Regions from separate parts of the Klebsiella sp. B345 genome, predicted to be linked through region 4. Evidence: predicted binding sites of a transcription regulator. Region 4 holds the regulator's gene; each other region holds the start of a gene.
What was found. Region 4 encodes CRP, which controls carbon source genes, mostly activating them, when cyclic AMP is high. Its sites were predicted from a motif close to ATGTGANNNNNNTCACAT; they were not measured.
Positions count from the first base shown of each region.

Region 1: ACMYSO_RS15580 (YjcB family protein) is a predicted target of CRP. The motif match lies at 2,666-2,683, and genes of this name have one in related genera.
Region 2: msrB (peptide-methionine (R)-S-oxide reductase MsrB) is a predicted target of CRP. The motif match lies at 3,027-3,044, and genes of this name have one in related genera.
Region 3: udp (uridine phosphorylase) is a predicted target of CRP. The motif match lies at 2,581-2,598, and genes of this name have one in related genera.

Region 1 is NZ_CP180443.1:3,317,136-3,322,389, forward strand. Features, by position in the region: gene ecpD (fimbrial adhesin EcpD) at 1-1,557, shown strand, start outside; gene ACMYSO_RS15575 (fimbria/pilus periplasmic chaperone) at 1,526-2,224, shown strand; gene ACMYSO_RS15580 (YjcB family protein) at 2,260-2,541, opposite strand; gene ACMYSO_RS15585 (EAL domain-containing protein) at 3,029-4,612, shown strand; gene soxS (superoxide response transcriptional regulator SoxS) at 4,617-4,946, opposite strand; gene soxR (redox-sensitive transcriptional activator SoxR) at 5,031-5,254, shown strand, end outside.
Region 2 is NZ_CP180443.1:5,232,027-5,237,280, forward strand. Features, by position in the region: gene ACMYSO_RS24605 (anion permease) at 1-725, shown strand, start outside; gene ACMYSO_RS24610 (D-hexose-6-phosphate mutarotase) at 807-1,694, opposite strand; gene gapA (glyceraldehyde-3-phosphate dehydrogenase) at 1,826-2,821, opposite strand; gene msrB (peptide-methionine (R)-S-oxide reductase MsrB) at 3,161-3,574, shown strand; gene ACMYSO_RS24625 (YeaC family protein) at 3,619-3,897, shown strand; gene pncA (bifunctional nicotinamidase/pyrazinamidase) at 3,994-4,635, opposite strand; gene ansA (asparaginase) at 4,645-5,254, opposite strand, start outside.
Region 3 is NZ_CP180443.1:3,175,990-3,181,243, forward strand. Features, by position in the region: gene ACMYSO_RS14940 (anaerobic sulfatase maturase) at 1-720, shown strand, start outside; gene ACMYSO_RS14945 (transporter substrate-binding domain-containing protein) at 823-1,512, shown strand; gene ACMYSO_RS14950 (dienelactone hydrolase family protein) at 1,517-2,329, opposite strand; gene udp (uridine phosphorylase) at 2,722-3,483, shown strand; gene rmuC (DNA recombination protein RmuC) at 3,623-5,071, shown strand; gene ubiE (bifunctional demethylmenaquinone methyltransferase/2-methoxy-6-polyprenyl-1,4-benzoquinol methylase UbiE) at 5,138-5,254, shown strand, end outside.
Region 4 is NZ_CP180443.1:2,506,075-2,511,328, reverse strand. Features, by position in the region: gene ACMYSO_RS11925 (YccS/YhfK family putative transporter) at 1-1,225, opposite strand, end outside; gene crp (cAMP-activated global transcriptional regulator CRP) at 1,278-1,910, opposite strand; gene ACMYSO_RS11915 (OsmC family protein) at 2,216-2,620, shown strand; gene ACMYSO_RS11910 (phosphoribulokinase) at 2,689-3,558, opposite strand; gene ACMYSO_RS11905 (YheU family protein) at 3,595-3,813, opposite strand; gene ACMYSO_RS11900 (hydrolase) at 3,810-4,769, opposite strand; gene ACMYSO_RS11895 (TetR/AcrR family transcriptional regulator) at 5,007-5,254, opposite strand, start outside.

The DNA of each region.
Region 1 (5,254 bases), 810 kb from region 4:
TGGGCGGATGCGGCGGCAGTGCAGTATGTGTTCGTGGAAAATAACTCGGATGATAACTTTTTCGTTACGCCGGGCGGCGTGCTGGATCCGCGTATGACCGGTGCCAGCCGCTGGACCGGGCTGAAATATACCGGTAGCGGCACCATCTATCAGCAAAGTCTGGGCTATATCGACAATGGCTATAACACCGGCCTTAACGCCAACTGGCAGTTCGATATGTGGCTGGAAAACGCGCCAGTATCGTATCCCCTGAGCGGGCTGCGCTGCATTAACTGGTATGCCGGTTGCGATATGGGAACCAGCCTGATTTTGCCGCAGGTCACCGACGCCAATGGTTTTTATGGCGCGAAAGTCACCTCTGGCGGGCAAAAATGGATGCATGGCATGATGTCGGACTCGTTCTATCAGTATCTCCAGCAGATGCCGGTGGGCGGCAGCATGTCGATGACCATTAATGCCTGTCAGACCTCTGTCGCCTACGATGCCAGCAGCGGTGCCCGCTGTAAGGACCAGGCATCCGGTGCCTGGTATGTGCGTAAAGTCACCCATACCAAAGCGGCGAGCTTAAAACTCATCAATACACATTCCTTGACTGAAGTGTTTATTAACAGCGATGGGATCCCGACGCTGGGTGAGGGGAACAGCAATTGTCAGGAGCAGACCATCGGTACCCGCAGCGGCCTGAGCTGCAAGATGGTCAATTACACGTTGCAGCATAACGGGCTGAGCAATACCTCGATCCATATCTTCCCGGCGATTAGCAACTCCTCGCTGGCCTCGGCGGTGGGGAGTTACGATATGCAGTTCAGCCTCAACGGCAACAGCTGGAAGCCGGTCAGCGGTACCGCCTACTACTACACCTTTAATGAGATGAAGGCCTCGGATTCGGTCTACATCTTCTTTTCCAGCAACTTCTTTAAGCAGATGGTGGCGCAGGGGATCAGCGATATCAACACTCAGGACCTGTTTAACTTTCGCTTCCAGAACACCACTTCACCGGAGTCTGGCTGGTATGAGTTTTCCACCTCCAATTCGCTGATTATCAAGCCGCGTGATTTCAGCATCAGCATTATTTCGGATGAGTACACCAGCTCGCCAACGCGAGAAGGCAATGTCGGGGCAGGGGAACCGGCGCTTGATTTTGGCTATATCGTGACCACCAGCGGCAAAACCGCCGCCGATGAAGTCCTGATTAAAGTGGATGGCCCGGCGCAGTCCATTGCCGGTCGTTCGTACTGCCTTTTTAGTTCGGCAGATGGCACGGCAAAGGTGCCTTTCCCGGCGCAGCTCTCGCTGACCACCCAGAGCGGCGCGGTCAAAACGTACGATGCAGGCTGCGATAGTCGCTGGAACGATATGACGGATGCGCTATGGCTCACGACGCCGTGGACGGATGCGTCCGGCGATGTCGGCGTGATGAACAAGACGACGGTTAAGTTTTCCATCCCGATGAACGATGCTATCTCATTAAGAACCATTAATGACGAGGGCTGGTTTGGTGAAGTCAGTGCTTCAGGAGAAATTCATGTTCAGGCGACGTGGCGCAATATTAATTAAGCGGCTCAGGGTCGTCGGGTGGTTACTGCTGCTGGGGCTGCCGATGGCGAGCCAGGCGATTTCCGTCGGCAATCTGACCTTTTCGCTGGGGGCTGAGGAGCAATTTGTTGCTAAACGGGTCCTGAATAACAATAAGAGCGCGCGGCTGTATCAGGTTTCGGTGGTTGGCATCGACCGTCCTGGCGGCAATGAAGTGCGTTCCCGCCCCGCAGATGGCGAGCTGCTGTTTGCTCCGCGCCAGCTGACGTTACAGGCCGGGCAGGGTGAGTATTTTAAATTTTATTATCATGGCCCGCAGGATAACCGCGAACGTTACTACCGGGTTTCATTTCGTGAAATCCCAACGCGTAATCGCGTCGCGCGCAATGCGGCGGGAGGAATGGTCGGTATCGATCCGGTGGTGGTGATGGAGACTATCCTGGTGGTGCGTCCACGGCAGGTGCAGTTTCGCTGGGCCTTCGATCGCAAGGCAGGGAGTCTCAGCAACAGCGGCAATACCTGGTTTAAGCTGTTGATTAAACCCGGTTGCGACTCAACGGAAGAAGAGGGAGAGGCCTGGTATTTGCGGCCTGGAGATGTGCTTCGCCAGGCGGCACTGCGCCAGCCTGGCAATAAATATATTATCTACAACGATAAATTTATTAAGATATCAAAGGATTGCGAGTAAGCAGCGTCAGCGCTTGCCGTAAGATGGCCTGAAAATCAAGTCATGACCATCGGCCATTGCGGCGGCGTTTGGCTCATGACGTCAATCATCACGTCTTTGATATTGCCCCAGATTTTAGCGACATCCAGCAGTGTGATACCCAGCAGGCCGGTGGCGAACCAGCAGGCCGCAGCCAGGCCAAGACAGCTGCAAATGACCGCTAAACCGGCATAGTCACTTTTACGTAGCTGAATGTTCATCGAGCTGGCCAAAAACATCAAAACCGCGCTCACTAGCGGCCAGCGCAACAGTATGACACTGGTAGTAATGGAAGCCATCAACCTCATCCTCAAAAAAATCGGGTGCCTTTGACAACCTGGCGAGACTGACGATGACGTGGCGCTCTGGCTATCTTTAGGCAATCAGGGGAGTAATGAAACGGTGTTCTTGTTTCATTAAGTTGTGTGAACTATATCACATTTGCTGTTTTATTCACCAGTCCAAAATGCGCGTTTTTTTATCTGTTTTTAAGCCGTATTATTGATGTGGTTATTAGTGGGGTCTCTGGCTGCTTATTGATAAACGTTATCTGCGGTTTTTATGATTTATTCTCGCCAATAATACGAATAAACCGAATTACTGAGTGGTCGTGCTCGCATAATGCCGAGAAAGTTTCTCGATTGCCCGTGAACTTAGTATTATTCATCATTATTGACGATGGGGTTTTTACCCCAACTGGCTGATTGCTAAAAATAGTCACTGCTGTAAACAATGGGTGTGATCTTTTACCGTGATTAAGGCATATCGCATGGATACACAACGGAAATGAATCGTCGCACGCTGCGCAAGCCTTTGCGAATATTGGGTCTCGCCCTGGTGGTCTTACTGCCCATCGTTCTGGCGCTGTGGTTTGCTCAACTGAGAGCGAAAGCGGAAACCGGCGATCGACTTCGTTCGTTCTCACAGCTGGCGCTGCAAAAAACGGAGCTGGTCGTTGATGAAGTGGAGCTGGCACGTAAAAAAGCCTTGCAGTATACGGGGACACTGTGTTCTCCCGAGCATCAGCAATATATGCTGGGCATTGTGCGCAGTCTGCTTTATGTCGATGATTTAATTTACGCTGACGGGACGCAGTTTGATTGTTCAACCTCGGTTCATCCGAAAAAACCGTGGCGAACACCGGCGGCAAATTATACAAAAGCGCCCGATGTCGCCATTTACTATTATCGGGATACGCCTTTCTACCCTGGTTTTGCCATGACCTATATGCAAAAAGGGCACTACGTCGCGGTTATTAATCCCCTGTCCTACAGCTCCCTAATATCCAGCGATAAAGATTTAGCCTATGGCTTGTTCGATACCAAAACCAACCTCTTTTTTTCTACCAGCAAAAATGCTGATGCCGAGTTGTTGCACAGCCTGGTGGGACACGACGGGACCTTATTCCGCCAGGATAACCGGGTTTATACCGTGGCGCGCTCCACCATTCGCCCCATCGCGGTGATCATGTCCACCTCGTACGCCAGCTATTACCAGGTCTTTTTTGATCAGCTTACCGTCACGCTACCGCTGGGCTTCATTTGCAGCGTCCTGATTTTACTGGTCTGGTCACGAACCCGTAAGCAATACGATTCACCGCGCAATATGCTGCAGCGGGCGCTAAATCACCGGCAGTTGCGCCTGCACTATCAGCCAATCATCGATATTCAACATAACCGCTGCGTGGGGGCCGAAGCGCTGCTGCGCTGGCCGGGATGTGAGGGGCCGGTAATGAGTCCGGCGGAGTTTATTCCACTGGCGGAAAGCGAAGGGATGATCGCCCAGATTACCGACTATGTGGTGGATGAACTGTTTGCCGAGCTGGGCGAGTTTCTCTCCCGGCATCCCCATTTGTATATCGCCATTAACCTGTCGGCCACGGATTTTTACTCATCAAGGCTCATTGCCAGAATCAGTGAAAAGGCCAGCAGCTACGCGGTGAGTATCGACCAGATTAAAATTGAAGTGACCGAGCGCGGGTTTATCGACGTGCACAAATCCATGCCGGTGATCCAGGCCTTCCGTGACGCCGGGTATGAAATTGCCATTGATGATTTTGGCACCGGTTATTCAAACCTGCACAATCTCCACCTGCTGAACGTGGATATCCTCAAGATCGATAAGTCGTTTATCGATACGCTGACGACCAACAGCACCAGCTACATGATCGTCGAGCATATTATTGAAATGGCGCGCAGCCTGCATTTAAAAACCGTTGCCGAAGGGGTGGAAACGATAGAGCAGGTGAACTGGCTACGACAGCGTGGCGTGCAGTATTGCCAGGGCTGGCACTTTGCCAAAGCGATGCCGCCGCAGGAGTTCAGGCTGTGGCTGGCGAACGCCCCCAGCCGGCTCTGCCCCTGCGTCTGAACGGTCAGGCAGAGATCTGATGGCGGTAGTCGCTAGGGGTACGATCGAACTCCCGGCGGAACACCCGTGAGAAGGTCTGCTGCGACACATACCCGAGGTCCATCGCAATATCAAAGATCGGCCGCTGCGTCGTTCTGAGCGCTTCCGCGGCCATCAGCAGCCGGCGCTGGCGGATGTAATCACCCAGCGTTTGATGCATCACGGCACGGAACATCCGCTGAAGATACCATTTCGAGTAACCCGATTTTCTGGCGACTACATCAATGTTAAGTGGTTGATCGATATGTTCATCAATCCATTCAATAAGCGTTTGGATAATATCCTGATGGGACATAAAGCGGCCTCTCTCAATTCTCGATTCGTCGTTTTGTCTGTGGGCGAGTATAATTCCTCAAGTTAACTTGAGGTAAAGCGCTTTATGGAAAAGAAATCGACCCGCATTAAAATGCTGCTGACCCCAGGCGAGGTGGCAAAACGTACCGGTGTTGCTGTCTCGGCTCTGCATTTCTACGAAAGCAAAGGGCTGATTCACAGCCAGCGTAATACCGGCAATCAGCGGCGCTATCGACGTGATGTGCTGCGCGCGGTGGCGATCATTAAAATTGCCCAGCGTATCGGGATCCCGCTGGCGACCATCGGCGA
Region 2 (5,254 bases), 2.6 Mb from region 4:
TGCTGCCGCTGGTGATCTATGCGATTTATCCGCCGCAGCTGAAGAAAACGCCGGAGATCCCCGCTATTGCCCGTGAAGAGCTGCGCAAAATGGGGCCGATGTCGTTGGCAGAGAAAATCCTCGCTTTTGATTTTGTGCTGCTGATTTTGCTCTGGACCGTCGGGGACATCTTCTTTTCTATTCCCGCCACGCTCTCGGCGTTTATTGGGCTGATGGTGCTGTTGATCAGCAACATCATGTCGTGGAAAAACATCATTGAAGAAAAAACCGCCTGGGACACCATGTTCTGGTTCGCGGTGCTGGTGATGATGGCTAACGCGCTCAACAAATATGGCATGATCAAATGGATATCGGAGCGCATTGTCGGGTATGTCGGGCATTTTGAATGGATCACCGTGTTCTTACTGCTGGTGGTGGTCTATTTCTATACCCGCTATTTCTTCGCCTCGGCGATGGCTCATATTTCCGCGATGTATCTGGCTTTCCTGGCGGTAGCGGTTTCCGTCGGCGTACCGCCGCTTTTCGCCGCGCTGGTGCTTGGGTATACCTCTAATCTGTCGATGGGTCTGACGCAATACTCGGGTGGCCCGGGGCCGGCGCTGTTTGGTTCGGGCTATAACACCACCGGGCAGTGGTGGAGCGTCAGCTTTGTGGTTTCGCTGGCGTCTATTGCTATCTGGTTAGTGCTGGGCGGTGCGTGGATGAAGCTGGTGGGATTCTGGTAACGGACGTTCGTCAGCTATAAAAACAGGGCGCTAGCGCCCTGTTTTTGATCCGGCGTGTCCCGCATCGCGGGAGGGCAGGGGTTATCCGCGTTTCACGACACGGATAGTTTGTGCCAGACGAGAAGGCTTCTCTTCGCTGGTTTTCTGCGGTTCGGTAACGCAGCAGGTTTCCACGCAAACGAAGGTCTTGTAACCATCATCCGGTATATCGCCCATGCTCACGGACAGCGCCGGGCCTGGGTTCCAGCCCACCACGTTGCTGTGATGATGATGGACAACGTCGATATTGCGGTTCAGCGCATCGTCGTGGATCACGCTGCAGGCTTCGGCATTGAGGTATACGCGGTCGGTACGATCCGGGAAAGTTTGTACGCCCTCGCTCAGCACGCCTTCTTCGGCGTTTTGAACTTTATCGATATAACGATCGCCCAGGCCGCTCACTTTAACGGCTGCGATATCACCGACGTTGAAGTAAGTGTGCAGCGCGGAGGTGGTTTCAAACTCGCCGTGCGCTTCCAGTTCGATCTCGCAGGTTTTGCCCAGTTTGAAGCGCGCATAGAGGGTGAAGTCATGCGGCCAGTATTGACGGGTCTCATCGCTGCTTTGCAGTTCGAAGGTCAGCATCACGCCACTGTCATCTTCATCATGGCCTTTCAGCGTCCACGCCAGGTTACGGGCGAAGCCGTGGGAAGGCAGACCTTGCTGTGCCGACGGGCCGAACCACGGCCAGCACACCGGTACGCCGCCGCGCAGCGCGACGCCGGTTTTGAACGGCGTGTTCCCGCTCAGCCACAGGACTTCTTCTTCTCCGGCAGGTTTCCACGACAGCAGATGAGCGCCCTGGAAGGCGACGGAGGCTTTAACCTGCGGATGGTCAACAACGATCAGTTCCAGCTCATCGAGCTGACGGCGGGACAGAACAGGCGAGATTTCTTCAATAACCGGGAGAGCAAAAATTTTATTAATCATGGTGCAATCCTTCGTTAGCGTGACACCTCCATCCCCCAGAAGACAGCCAGTGCACAGGCTGCATGCGGGGTGGCGTGTACATAAAAAAAGGCGACCGAAGTCGCCTTTTTGGATCAGATTCTCATCTCAACTTATTTGGAGATGTGAGCGATCAGGTCCAGAACTTTGTTGGAGTAACCAGTTTCGTTGTCGTACCAGGAAACCAGTTTCACGAAGTTGTCGTTCAGTGCGATACCAGCTTTAGCATCGAACACGGAAGTGCAAACTTCACCGTTGAAATCGGTAGATACAACGTCGTCTTCGGTGTAGCCCAGAACGCCTTTCATTGCGCCTTCGGAAGCAGCTTTGATTGCTTTCTTAATTTCTTCATAAGAAGCAGCTTTTTCCAGACGAACGGTCAGGTCAACAACGGATACGTTCGGAGTAGGAACGCGGAACGCCATACCAGTCAGTTTGCCATTCAGTTCAGGCAGTACTTTACCTACTGCTTTAGCAGCACCGGTAGAGGACGGGATGATGTTCTGAGCTGCGCCGCGGCCGCCGCGCCAGTCTTTGTGAGACGGGCCATCAACGGTTTTCTGAGTTGCGGTGGTCGCGTGAACAGTTGTCATCAGACCTTCGATGATACCGAAGTTGTCGTTGATAACTTTAGCCAGCGGAGCCAGGCAGTTGGTGGTGCAGGATGCGTTAGAAACGATGTCCTGGCCTTCGTATTTGTCAAAGTTAGCGCCTTTAACAAACATCGGAGTGTTGTCTTTGGACGGGCCAGTCAGAACGACTTTTTTCGCGCCAGCAGTGATGTGTTTACGAGCGGTTTCGTCAGTCAGGAACAGACCAGTTGCTTCTGCAACAACGTCAACACCTGCTTCGTTCCACTTCAGGTTAGCCGGATCACGTTCAGCGGTAACACGGATTTTTTTACCGTTAACGATCAGATGACCGTCTTTCACTTCAACGGTACCGTTGAAACGGCCGTGAGTGGAGTCATACTTCAGCATGTATGCCATGTAGTCAGCGTCTAACAGGTCGTTGATTGCAACGATCTCGATGTCAGAACGTTCCTGAGCAGCACGGAAAACAATGCGACCGATACGGCCAAAACCGTTGATACCTACTTTGATAGTCATATATTCCACCAGCTATTTGTTAGTGAATAAAAGGTTGCCTGTAAAATTACAAAAACCTTACGCAGCGTCAAGCGGAATCGTGTCAATCATTGCGACAAATCAATACTGAGCATACCTTCGCACCATTGATCTGCCTCACTCTCCCTTTGAGCCCAATTCCATATTGGGGCTGCGCGCGGAATTTTAAAGGTCGGGAAAGATAAAAATGTGATGTAAATCACAATTATCTGGGCTGCCTTTTGGCATCGAATAAGTTTAGAACAAAAGTCCACGCTTCATTGTTAATGTTTTGTTAGAATCGCCCGATAACGTTGTCCTTTCACAGTGAGATGCATGCACATGGCGAATAAACCCTCCTCAGACGAACTCAAAAAAAACTTGAGTGAGATGCAGTTTTACGTGACGCAGAATCACGGTACTGAGCCGCCGTTCACCGGACGACTGCTCCACAACAAGCGCGACGGCATCTACCACTGCCTGGTATGCGATGCGGCGCTGTTTCGCTCGGATTCGAAGTATGACTCAGGTTGCGGCTGGCCGAGCTTCTACGAGCCGGTCAGCGACGAGGCAATTCGTTATCTGAACGACTACTCGCACGGCATGCAGCGCACCGAAATTCGCTGTGGAAATTGTGATGCCCACCTGGGGCATGTATTCCCCGACGGCCCGCAACCTACCGGCGAGCGTTTTTGCGTAAATTCGGCGTCATTAAGCTTCAACGACGACGATAACGGCGAGCAAATTAAAGGTTAGAGAAACGATTCAGCAAATTATTCCAACGTGGAGTCGAGCGGACCATGGAAATCGAACAAATGATAGACAGCATGACCCCCGAAGTTTACCAACGTCTGGTGACCGCGGTGGAGCTGGGAAAATGGCCGGATGGCGTGGCGTTAACCGAGGCACAGAAAGAGAACAGCCTGCAGCTGGTGATGCTCTATCAGGCGCGGCATAACAGCGACGCTCAGCATATGACCATCGATACCAACGGTCAGATGGTGATGAAGAGCAAGCAGCAGCTGAAAGAAGATTTCGGCATTGCACCCAAGCCGATCTCCACGTTTAAACTGCAGTAACCGACCGGACGACCCGGCGACGGTTGGCACCAGTTCATCCCCCGTCAAGCAAGGCGTGACCGGGGGATGAGCTGATGAGCACACTTCACGGCAGGATTAAGGCTGCGTTTCCAGCCAGTCGTCGGCGGTATACAACGTGGCGCCAGCGGCGGCCATGTCCATAAAGGCGTGGGCGCTGTCCTGCGGCTCGAGGTTGACCCCGCGGCAGCCGTCAGCGATCACGTTCACCGTATAGCCAAGCGCCAGGGCGTCCAGCACGGTAAATTTGACGCAGTAATCGGTCGCCAGACCAAGGACGATGAGTTCGCTGATGTCGCGTTCCCGCAGCCACGCATCGAGCCGGGTTTTGTGGCGATGTCCGTTATCAAAAAAGGCGCTATAGCTGTCGATCGCCGGGTTTTCACCTTTATGGAACACCTCGTTGATAGCCTGCTGCTGAAGCAGCGGATGCAGCGCTGCACCTTCGCTGTTCTGCACGCAGTGATCTGGCCAGAACGTCTGCGCCAGGCCATCAAGCTGGCCCTGCGAGTAGGGTTCGACCTGATGTTGGCTGGCGAAGCTACCATGATTCGCCGGATGCCAGTCCTGGCTGGCGACGACCGGTTCACCCCGGGCCAGGCACGCGTCGATCAGTCGGTTGGCGACATCAATAGTGCTGTCACCCTCCGGCACGGCCAACGCGCCGCCGGCGCAAAAATCATTCTGTAAATCAACCAACAAAAGTGCGCGATGGGTCATCGGTTCTCCTTACTCGTCAGGGGTCAACTCGCCGCGCAGATTTTCCTGCATTAACTGGCGGATGGCCTCGACACTCAGATTCTGGCTCAGCAGGTAGTGTAGCTTAGTCAGCGTCGCCTCAACGGTCATATCAAAGCCGCTGATGACACCGGCCTGGGCGAGGGCGTTACCGGTGGCATAGCCGCCCATATTGACTTTACCCGACATGCATTGGGTCAGGTTGATCACCACGATCCCGCGTTGACTGGCTTCCGCGAGCACCTGGATAAACTCGCCGTTTTGCGGGGCATTACCGACGCCGTAAGAGCGCAGGATCAGCGCTTTAACCGGCTGGCGCAGGAAGTTACGCACCACATCGGCAGAAATACCCGGGTAGATGGTCACCACGCCGATGGGCTGCGGGGTGATCGGGTGGACAATCAGCTCCCCCTGGCCCTGTGGCGCAGGCGGCGTCCCGAGGCGTCGAATGTGGATCCCGGCTTCCAGCAGCGGGGCCAGGTTCGGGGAGGCGAAAGCATTGAAACCGTCGGCATGGGCTTTGGTGGTGCGGTTGCCGCGATACAGTCGGTTGTTGAAAAACAGCGATACTTCATTGATGGGGTAATTGGCGGCAACGTAG
Region 3 (5,254 bases), 670 kb from region 4:
ATTCAGTTTATTCCTCTGGTTGAGCGTCTGAGCAATGATGCTTCGTCGGCGCTGCAACTGGTGCTGCCCGGCGAAAGCGCGGCAAGGCTTGCCCCGTGGACCGTATCGTCGTGGCAGTTTGGCGACTTCCTCTGCCAGATTTTCGATCTGTGGGTCCGGCGTGATGTTGAACGTGTCTCTGTGCAGATGTTCGATGTGGCTATGGCGGCCTGGACCGGACAACCGCCAGTGCTTTGTGTCCATTCGGCAACCTGCGGCCACGCTTTCGCCCTCGAATCAAATGGCGATCTCTATAACTGCGACCATTTTGTCTACCCGGAACATAAGCTGGGCAATATTCATCAGCAGACCATCCATGAGCTTAACCATAGCGAACAGGCAATTGCCTTCGGGCAGGCTAAAGAAGCGCGCTTAACTGCAGACTGCCGCCGTTGCGAATTTCGTCCGGTGTGCCACGGCGGCTGCCCGAAACATCGGTTCGCGGTCTCGCCGGGTGGCCATCCGGGTCACAACTACCTGTGTGCGGGCTATAAGCACTTTTTCAAACATATCACTCCGTATATGAACGTCTGGCAGCAGCTGCAGGAAAATGGTTACCCGCCATCAGCGATCGCGCAGTGGCTGGCACGCGAGGCGCAGCAGGCGCCGACGGCGGCGAAGCGCAACGACCCTTGCCCGTGCGGGAGCGGTCGAAAGTACAAAAAATGTTGCGGGTCGTAGCCCCAGCGCGACGGAAAAAGTCCGGCATCGAGCCTGCGAAATCTTCCCGGCTGGGCTACGCTTAGCGGCACCACAGAAGCCAATCATTTCCGGGAGCGAACGATGACCGGGCACGACGACTCAACGGGCACTTTACGTTTTGCTATTAATCTCGGGAACCCGGTTCTCGCCACCGTATTGCCAGATAACACTCCGGGTGGGATCTCCGTCGCCCTCGCCAAAAAGCTGGCCGCTGAATGCGGCCGCGAGGCGCGGTTTATCACCTGGCCCACGGCCGGGAAAGTGGTGGAAGCCGCCCTGCAGGACCAGTGGGATATTGCCTTCCTGGCGATAGACCCCGCCCGGGAAAACGTGCTGTGCTTCACCCAGCCCTATATCACCATTGAAAGCACCCTGATGGTCCGAGATGACAATGAGATTCGCTCTGTGCAAGAAATGGACAAGTCTGGGGTGACGATTAATGTCGGCAAAGGGGCTGCCTATGAGCTGTATCTGATTCGAACCTTAAAACAGGCGACGATGCGGCAGTACGCCACGTCCCAGGAGGCGATCCGCGCGTTTATCGACGGTGAGGGGGATATGGTCGCCGGCATTCGTCAGCCGCTCTGCAGCGTGGCGCAGCAATACCCGCAGCTTCGCGTACTGCCCGATAGCTTCAGTCAGATACAGCAGGCGATTTGCGTACCGCGCACCCGGCTCCAGCACTACGCTTTTATCCGTGATTGCCTGGTAAGGTGGCTCGATGATGGGACGATTGCCGATATGATTCACCACCATATCGGCAACCGGTAGCGGCTTAAGCGCGTTTGCCACCGTACTGGGCAAACCATGCCAGCATGCGCTGCCAGCCGTCTTTGGCTGACTCTTCATGGTAGCTGGCACGATAATCGGCGTTAAAGGCGTGATCGGCTTCCGGGTAGACGATGATCTCCGCTTTGGCGTTGGCGGCACGTAGCGCCTGACGCATGGTTTCCACCGTATCCTGCGGAATGCTGGCATCTTTAGCGCCGTACAGGCCCAGAACCGGCGCGTTGAGATCGACCGCGATATCCACCGGATAATTTGGCGTGTTCAGGGTTTTCTGGCCCACCAGTTTCCCGTACCAGGCCACCGCCGCTTTCAGCTGCGGATTGTGTGCAGCATACAACCAGGTGATACGACCACCCCAGCAGAAACCGGTAATCAACAGCCGATGGGCATCGCCCTCGTGACGCGCGGCCCAGCTGGCAACATGGTCGAGATCTGCCAGTACCTGAGCATCTGGCACTTTGCTGACCAGTTCCTGGAACAGCGTGGGGATATCGGTGTAATCATTGGGATCGCCCTGGCGGAAGTAGAGTTCTGGTGCGATCGCCAGATATCCTTCCTGTGCCAGGCGGCGGCAAATGTCGCGGATATGTTCATGAACGCCGAAAATTTCCTGCACAACGATAACGACCGGTAGTAGGCCATCAACGTTTTTCGGACGAGCGTGGTACGCCGGCATATTCTCTCCCTGAGTCGGGATCGATGTTTCGCCGGTGATAATGCTCTCCTCTGAGGTATGAACAGCGGTAGAAGCGTGCGGCGTGGCTGCAGGCGCAAAGCCAGGTTGCTTGGTTGTGGTCATGGTATTCTCCGTACCCTTTAATTATTAGCGCACCGATAACTATAGACCCTAAATACGGCAAGTTGCATAAAGGCGGCAAGGCCGTAAATCCCCAGGAGCTTACACAGGTAAGTGACTGGGGTGCGCGGGGGCAGCCAACACCTTTGCAGCTTGAAGCATGACGGGTATAGACGTTATCGACCAGACGTTAACCAATCACACTGCCTTAAACAGGCTATCTTTTGTTCAGGCACGGTGAATATAACTTGTTAATGTGATGTTTATCACTTTTTAATGGAAAATCATTGCAATGATTTTCATCTGTAGTGATTGGCATCACAAAACTATGCAGATAGCTTCTGTAAAGTACCGTTTTGCTTCTGCTGATAATTCGACCCACAGAGGAGTTTTTTATGTCTAAGTCTGATGTTTTTCATCTCGGCCTCACCAAAAACGATTTACAAGGGGCTACGCTGGCTATCGTCCCTGGCGATCCGGAGCGTGTGGAAAAGATCGCCGCGCTGATGGATAAGCCGGTCAAGCTGGCATCTCATCGCGAATTTACCTCCTGGCGTGCCGAGCTCGATGGCAAGCCGGTCATCGTATGCTCCACCGGTATCGGTGGCCCGTCCACCTCCATCGCCGTTGAAGAACTGGCTCAGCTGGGGGTTCGTACTTTCCTGCGTATTGGCACCACCGGTGCAATCCAGCCGCACATCAATGTTGGCGACGTGCTGGTGACTACGGCATCCGTGCGCCTTGACGGCGCGAGCCTGCACTTTGCACCAATGGAATACCCGGCGGTGGCTGACTTTGCGTGCACCACCGCGCTGGTTGACGCGGCGAAATCAATCGGCGCGACCACGCATATTGGCGTGACGGCATCATCTGACACCTTCTACCCGGGCCAGGAGCGTTACGACACTTTCTCTGGTCGCGTCGTCAACCGCTTCAAAGGCTCGATGGAAGAGTGGCAGTCAATGGGCGTGATGAACTACGAAATGGAATCGGCGACGCTGCTGACCATGTGCGCCAGCCAGGGGCTGCGTGCCGGGATGGTGGCTGGGGTTATCGTGAACCGTACCCAGCAGGAAATTCCGAATGCCGAAACCATGAAGAAAACCGAAAGCCACGCGGTAAAAATCGTGGTGGAAGCGGCTCGCCGCCTGCTGTAGTTTCCCCTCTCTTAATATCAGGCCGGATCTTCCGGCCTTTCTTTTTTGCGCAGCGCCTCGCAGGAAATTTCTTTTAAACTGGACGTTTGTACAGCACAATTCTATTTTTGTGCCGTAAGTCGTTGCCGCAGGGGGCGTTGTGGATATCTCGATTATGATAAGTGCCATCGTGGCGCTGGCCGTCGGGCTGGTTGCTGGATGGCTGGCGACCAAAGCCAGAGCCGACCAAATCCGTGCCGATCTGATCGAAGAGCGTCGTGAGCTGGATATCGAACTCAGTGCTGCACGCCAGCAACTGGTGCAGGAGGCCCACTGGCGCGATGAGTGCGAACTGCTGAACAACGAGCTGCGCAGCCTGCGTGAAATCAACACCTCGCTAGAGGCCGACCTCCGTGAAGTTACCACTCGCCTTGAATCCACCCGCATGCACGCGGAAGATAAAATCCGCCAGATGGTCAACAGCGAGCAGCGCCTGAGCGAGCAGTTTGAAAACCTGGCAAACCGTATTTTTGAGCACAGCAACCGCCGCGTGGATGAACAGAACCGCCAGAGCCTGCACGGCCTGCTGACACCGTTGCGTGAACAGCTGGACGGTTTCCGCCGCCAGGTGCAGGACAGTTTTGGTCAGGAGGCGCGTGAGCGGCATACCCTGGCACATGAAATTCGCAACCTGCAGCAGCTGAATGCCCAGATGGCTCAGGAAGCGCTGAACCTGACCCGGGCGCTCAAAGGGGATAACAAAACCCAGGGTAACTGGGGGGAAGTGGTGTTAACCCGCGTACTGGAGGCTTCCGGGTTGCGCGAAGGCTACGAGTATCAGACCCAGGTGAGCATCGAAACGGAAGGCCGTGCGCGCATGCAGCCTGATGTGATCGTCCGTCTGCCGCAGGGGAAAGATGTGGTCATTGACGCCAAAATGACCCTTGTCGCCTACGAGCGCTATTTCAATGCCGAAGATGATTACACTCGTGAGGCGGCGCTGCAGGAACATATCGCCTCGGTGCGTAACCATATTCGTCTGCTGGGGCGCAAAGACTATCAACAGCTGCCGGGCCTGCGTTCGCTCGATTATGTCCTGATGTTTATCCCCGTTGAGCCGGCGTTCCTGCTGGCGATAGACCGTCAACCTGAACTGATCACCGAAGCGCTGAAGCACAATATCATGCTGGTCAGCCCGACCACGCTGCTGGTGGCGCTGCGCACGATTGCCAACCTCTGGCGCTATGAACACCAGAGCCGCAATGCGCAGAAAATCGCCGAGCGTGCAGGGCGCCTGTACGACAAAATGCGGCTGTTCGTCGACGATATGTCGGCCATCGGGCAGAGCCTCGACAAAGCGCAGGATAACTATCGCCAGGCGATGAAAAAGCTGGCCTCCGGGCGCGGCAACCTGCTGGCGCAAGCCGAGTCCTTCCGTGAACTGGGCGTGGAGATCAAACGCGAGATTAATCCTGATTTAGTTGAACAGGCGACCGCCCAGGATGATGAATATCGTTCTGAAGAGGACGAAAACGCGCTGGAAGATAACGAATTTATCTCCGAACCGGCCCACCAGAAGATGTCTGCAGAGCCCTCAACGCCACGTTGAAGCGTATGGGAAATGCGCTGAATCTGTTACACTCGACGAACATTTTCTTGATAAGCAGGCATTGAGATGGTTGAGGATTCACAAGAAACGACGCACTTTGGTTTTCAGACGGTAGCCAAAGAGCAGAAGGCGGACATGGTGGCACATGTATTCCATTCTGTGGCCGCGAAATATGATGTTATG
Region 4 (5,254 bases):
CTCGTGTCGCGCCGTAGCCGTTTTGGGTGACGAAAAGCACCGTCATTAAGATCCAGTAAGGCTTGGGAAGATGCAGGGCGCTGCCCATCAGGCTGGCGGCGGTGAGCATCACGCAGATACGCGCGGCATTGCGCAGCGCCGGCGATTTCCATGAGAGATAGTGCTTCAGCGCAGGTAGCAGCGGCAGGCGGCGTTCTTTATCTGCCATCAGGTTGCGGGCATACAGCGGGCGCTGGGTACGCAGCACCCGGGCGATGCGGCTAAAGTGCCAGGCACAGAATTGCCCGACGGGATTGTCGGGGTGCTGCCAGGCAATTTTCTCCAGCGCGCCAATCTGCTTATCCATATGAAAGCGTTGCGGATAGCGGTGGTACAGAATGTCGTCGGCCAGCACCCGTAGACGGGCGGCAACGGTTTGTGCGTTCCAGCGGATCACCGCCTCCGCGTGGCTCCGCTCCACCAGTTTCTGAACTTCCTCAGGCTGATGCAGGCTGACGGAGATATGTTCCTGTAGATCCAGCGCCACCTGAAACGCCCGCAGCAGACGCTTGTGATCGTTACGCTGGTTCGCCGCCAGCATATGCATCTGCTGGTAGCACTGGGTGATCAGATCCACCACCTTTTGCTGGCGTGTGAGCAGCGGCGGGAGCGAGGTCGCCGGGTCAATATGCTGAGTCAGTAGGCTGTATTTCGCTTCGCAGTAGTTAGCCAGCTCCCGGTAGAGCAGGCTCAAGGATTCACGCAGCGGTTGTTCGCGCCATAGCCAGAACCAGAACCAGTTAAACAGTCCGTACCACAAGGTGCCGAGTGCGTAGATCAACAGCGGCTCCCAGATGGGCATGTTCCCGGCAAGGCTCAGGGTAAAGATGGCTGCAATCAGTGAGGCCGGGAGAAGTCTGGCATGGAGCGAGCTAATCTCTGCCGTCACGCCAAGCAGCAGCGCCAGGCCGCTAAGAATTAAGGGCAGCGGGATTTCCTGTTGCAGCAGCAGCTGAACCACCAGGCTACAGCCGGCAAACAGTGAACCGCCCACGATCAGGCGTTTAAAAAAGCGTTTGTGCGGGGTGTCCAGACCGGCGACGTTACAGCAGGCAGGTACTAAGGAAAACAGCAGACCCTGTTGCAGGTGACCGAGGAGAAGACCGACCGCGACAGGCAAACACAACACCAGCGTTTGCCGCAGTGCATAGTTGACTTCTGGATGGTAAATCAGCCTGCGCCACATCAGGAGGAGACAAAAACGGCGTATTGCGGGGGCAACACGCCGTTTTAACGACTTAACGGGTACCGTAAACGACGATAGTTTTACCGTGTGCGGAGATCAGATTCTGATCTTCCAGCATCTTCAGAATACGGCCGACGGTTTCGCGAGAACAACCGACGATCTGACCAATTTCCTGGCGGGTAATTTTAATTTGCATACCATCAGGGTGGGTCATGGCGTCCGGCTGTTTAGCCAGATTCAGCAGCGTCTGAGCGATACGACCGGTGACGTCGAGGAAGGCAAGGTTACCCACTTTTTCAGAGGTGACCTGCAGACGACGAGCCATCTGCGACGACAAGCGCATCAGAATATCCGGGTTAACCTGGATCAGCTGACGGAATTTTTTGTAAGAGATTTCGGCCACTTCACATGCGGTTTTTGCACGTACCCAGGCGCTACGCTCCTGGCCTTCTTCAAACAAGCCTAATTCACCGATGAAATCGCCCTGGTTGAGGTAAGAGAGGATCATCTCTTTACCTTCTTCATCCTTGATGAGCACAGCCACAGAGCCTTTGACGATGTAGTACAACGTTTCTGCTTTTTCACCCTGGTGGATCAGCGTGCTTTTCGATGGGTACTTATGAATATGGCAATGAGACAAGAACCATTCGAGGGTAGGGTCTGTTTGCGGTTTGCCAAGCACCATGCGCGGTTATCCTCTGTTATAAGCTATCTCCGGGTGCCGACACTACACGGCATCCGGGCATGCAATCGTATTGTTTCCCTATGCCTGGGAAATGGCTGGTGATTTTTCTTCAGCCTGTAATGTGAACTCCTCTGCATACATGCAATACATCAATGTAATACTGTAGCATCCCGACTGTTTTAGCATAGCTTTTGCCGCATGTCTCCTGGTGTCTCGCTTCAGCATGATGTAGGTCGCCTTCCGTTGCGAGAATTGTTATGTGCGCGTAATCTGTCAGGAAAATTGCAACCTCGGAGTTAAATTTTATGCAAGCTCGTGTGAAATGGGTTGAAGGGTTAACCTTCATCGGAGAGTCCGCATCAGGTCACCAGATTCTGATGGACGGCAACTCCGGAGATAAAGCGCCAAGCCCGATGGAAATGGTGTTGATGGCGGCGGGCGGATGCAGCGCAATTGATGTTGTGTCTATTTTGCAGAAAGGGCGTCACGACGTGACCAACTGTGAGGTGAAGCTGACCTCTGAACGCCGGGAAGAGGCGCCGCGCCTGTTTACCAATATCAACATGCATTTCATTGTGACCGGCAAAGAGCTGAAGGATGCGGCGGTATCGCGTGCGGTGGATCTGTCGGCAGAGAAATATTGCTCGGTGGCGCTGATGCTGCAAAAAGCAGTGAACATCACCCACACCTATGAAGTCATTGAAGGCTAACTGACGGCAGGATAGTGCCAGGTAGCAGAGAACAACCCCGGTCGTAATGCGTCCGGGGTTTTTTATGGCTAGTCGATCTTTCTGCCTTCCATCAGGCGCTCTACCAGCGGCGTCATGATCAACTCCATCGCCAGGCCCATTTTGCCCCCCGGAACCACCAGCGTATTGATATGCGAGATAAACGACCCCTGCAGCATCGCGAGCAGCCACGGGAAATCGATATCCTGCAGATTACGGAAGTGGATCACCACAAAGCTCTCATCCAGTGAGGGGATGCCTTTAGCCGCAAACGGGTTCGAGGTATCGACGGTGGGGACCCGCTGGAAGTTGATATGGGTACGGGAAAACTGTGGGGTGATGAAATTGATGTAGTCCTCCATCGAACGCACGACGGAGTCCATCACCGCTTCACGGGAATGGCCGCGTTCGCTGGTATCCCGGATAAGCTTCTGGATCCATTCCAGATTGACAATCGGCACCACCCCGACCAGCAAATCGACATTCTGTGCGACGTTGTACTGCGGGGTGACCACGCCGCCGTGCAGCCCTTCATAAAACAGGACGTCGGTGGGTTCCGGGAGCGGTTGCCACGGCGTAAAGGTACCCGGAACCTGATTCCACGGGACCGCTTCGTCATAGGTATGCAGGTATTTTCGCGACTGACCGCTGCCGTTGCGCCCGTATTCAATGAAGGTATTTTCGAGCAGTCCGAAGTCGTTGGCTTCCGGACCGAAGTAGCTGATGTGCTTCCCCTGATCGCGCGCTTTACGGATCGCCATGTCCATTTCCGGGCGGGTGTAGCGATGGAAGCTGTCGCCTTCGACTTCCGCAGAACGCAGATTCAGCTGGGCGAAAATTTTTCGAAAGGCGAGGCTGGTGGTCGTGGTTCCCGCGCCGCTGGAGCCCGTGACGGCAATCACCGGATGTTTGGCAGACATAACAACTCCCAGATTAAACGATGGTGTGGTGCCGCCTTAGCCGTGGAACTGCTTGCGGGGCATAATGTTGACCGTTTCGTGTAGTTCAGACCACACCAGCACGGCTTCTCCGCTTTTTAACTGTTGTTTGACGTCGGCGACTTTATCCACCAGCGAGCGTTCATGTTCACCATAATCGGTGCCTTCGCGCAATACAAAACTTTCGATTAGGTTATCCAGCGTTTCGGGATCCAGATCGTGCCAGGGAATAATCATATTTGTGCTCCCAACCAACGGGTTAACCAGTCCGGAATGCGTCGTTCGAGCCACATTTCCGGCTTACGCAACGTGCCGCCAACGAACCCGACGTGCCCACCTTGTTCGGTCAGCTGATATTCCACATTTGCCGGCAGCTGTTCTTGCGGTGGGATAGAGTGGTGATCCATGAAAGGATCGTCCTTTGCGTGAATGATCAGCGTCGGCGTGGTGATATCACTTAATCGTGGCATCGCGCTGCACTGGCGATAGTAGTCCAGCGCATCGGCGAAACCGTGGATTTTCGCGGTGATCATATCGTCAAACTCGCGGATGCGGCGCATTCCTTTGAGCTGGCGTAAATCGACCGGCAGTGAACCCGGGTAGGCCTTCAGCTTACGGGCCGCATTGGCCTTTAGCAGGTTAAGCAGATAGCGCTGATAGACCCGGGAAAAGCCTTTATCCATATGATAGCTGCAGGCTTCCAGCATGAAGGGGGCTGAGACGATCACCGCGGCGTCCAGCGGGGCGTTATCGCCTTCTTTTGCCAGCAGGCAGCCCAGCATGTTTCCCCCCAGCGAATAGCCAACGGCGGCGGTCGGGACCGTACCAAATTCACGTTGCAGCCAGTGCAGAAACCAGCTGCCGTCTTCGGTTTCGCCAGAATGATAGATCCGGTTATTACGATTGGGTTCACCGCTACAGCCGCGAAAATGCATCACCACGCCCAGCCAGCCGCGCTGCATGGCAGCATGAATCAGGCCGTGAGCGTAGGGGCTGTGCAGGCTGCCTTCCAGGCCGTGAAAAACGACCAACCGCGGTTTATGCCGTGCCAGGGAGGGGTCTTCGCTCCATGCCAGATCGACAAAATCACCATCCGGTAGCTCGAGGCGTTGCCAGAAGGGTGTGAAGCCCAGTTTGCGGCGGATCAGACGCGGAAGCATGGTTTGCAGATGACGATTACCCACGCCGCGCATCGGGTGAAACTCGCGCGAATCGTCTTCAGGGGGCGTCATTTCTGTGGGGGTGATTTCAACCATAGCACCAGAGCAATTAATAAACTAATACGACACTATACCGCGCACGAGGTGCGCCGGTTATCCAATATGTGGTCTTACGGCCAGGACTATAGGTTACACGAAATTGCGGCCGGGTGATGACTGGAGTACGCGCTGCCGGTAATTATCGCGCCCGGCAGGCGTCGGTCCGGTGGGTCAGGAGTGGTAATGCCAGGCGCTGAGGAAAGTAGTGACGGCAGATTTGGCGAGTGGCTCCAGCTGCGCGGGGTCAAGCGCCTGCTGCGAGATCAGTGCCGCTGGTAGTGGGTAACCCATCACCGATCCAAGGAACAACCTGGCCTGCACTTCGGGTTCCGTCAGGGTCAACGTGCCGCGCGCATTTTGCGTGCTGAGTATCTCAACCAGCACGGTCAACACCCGGCCCGACGGGCGTTGTTCGATCA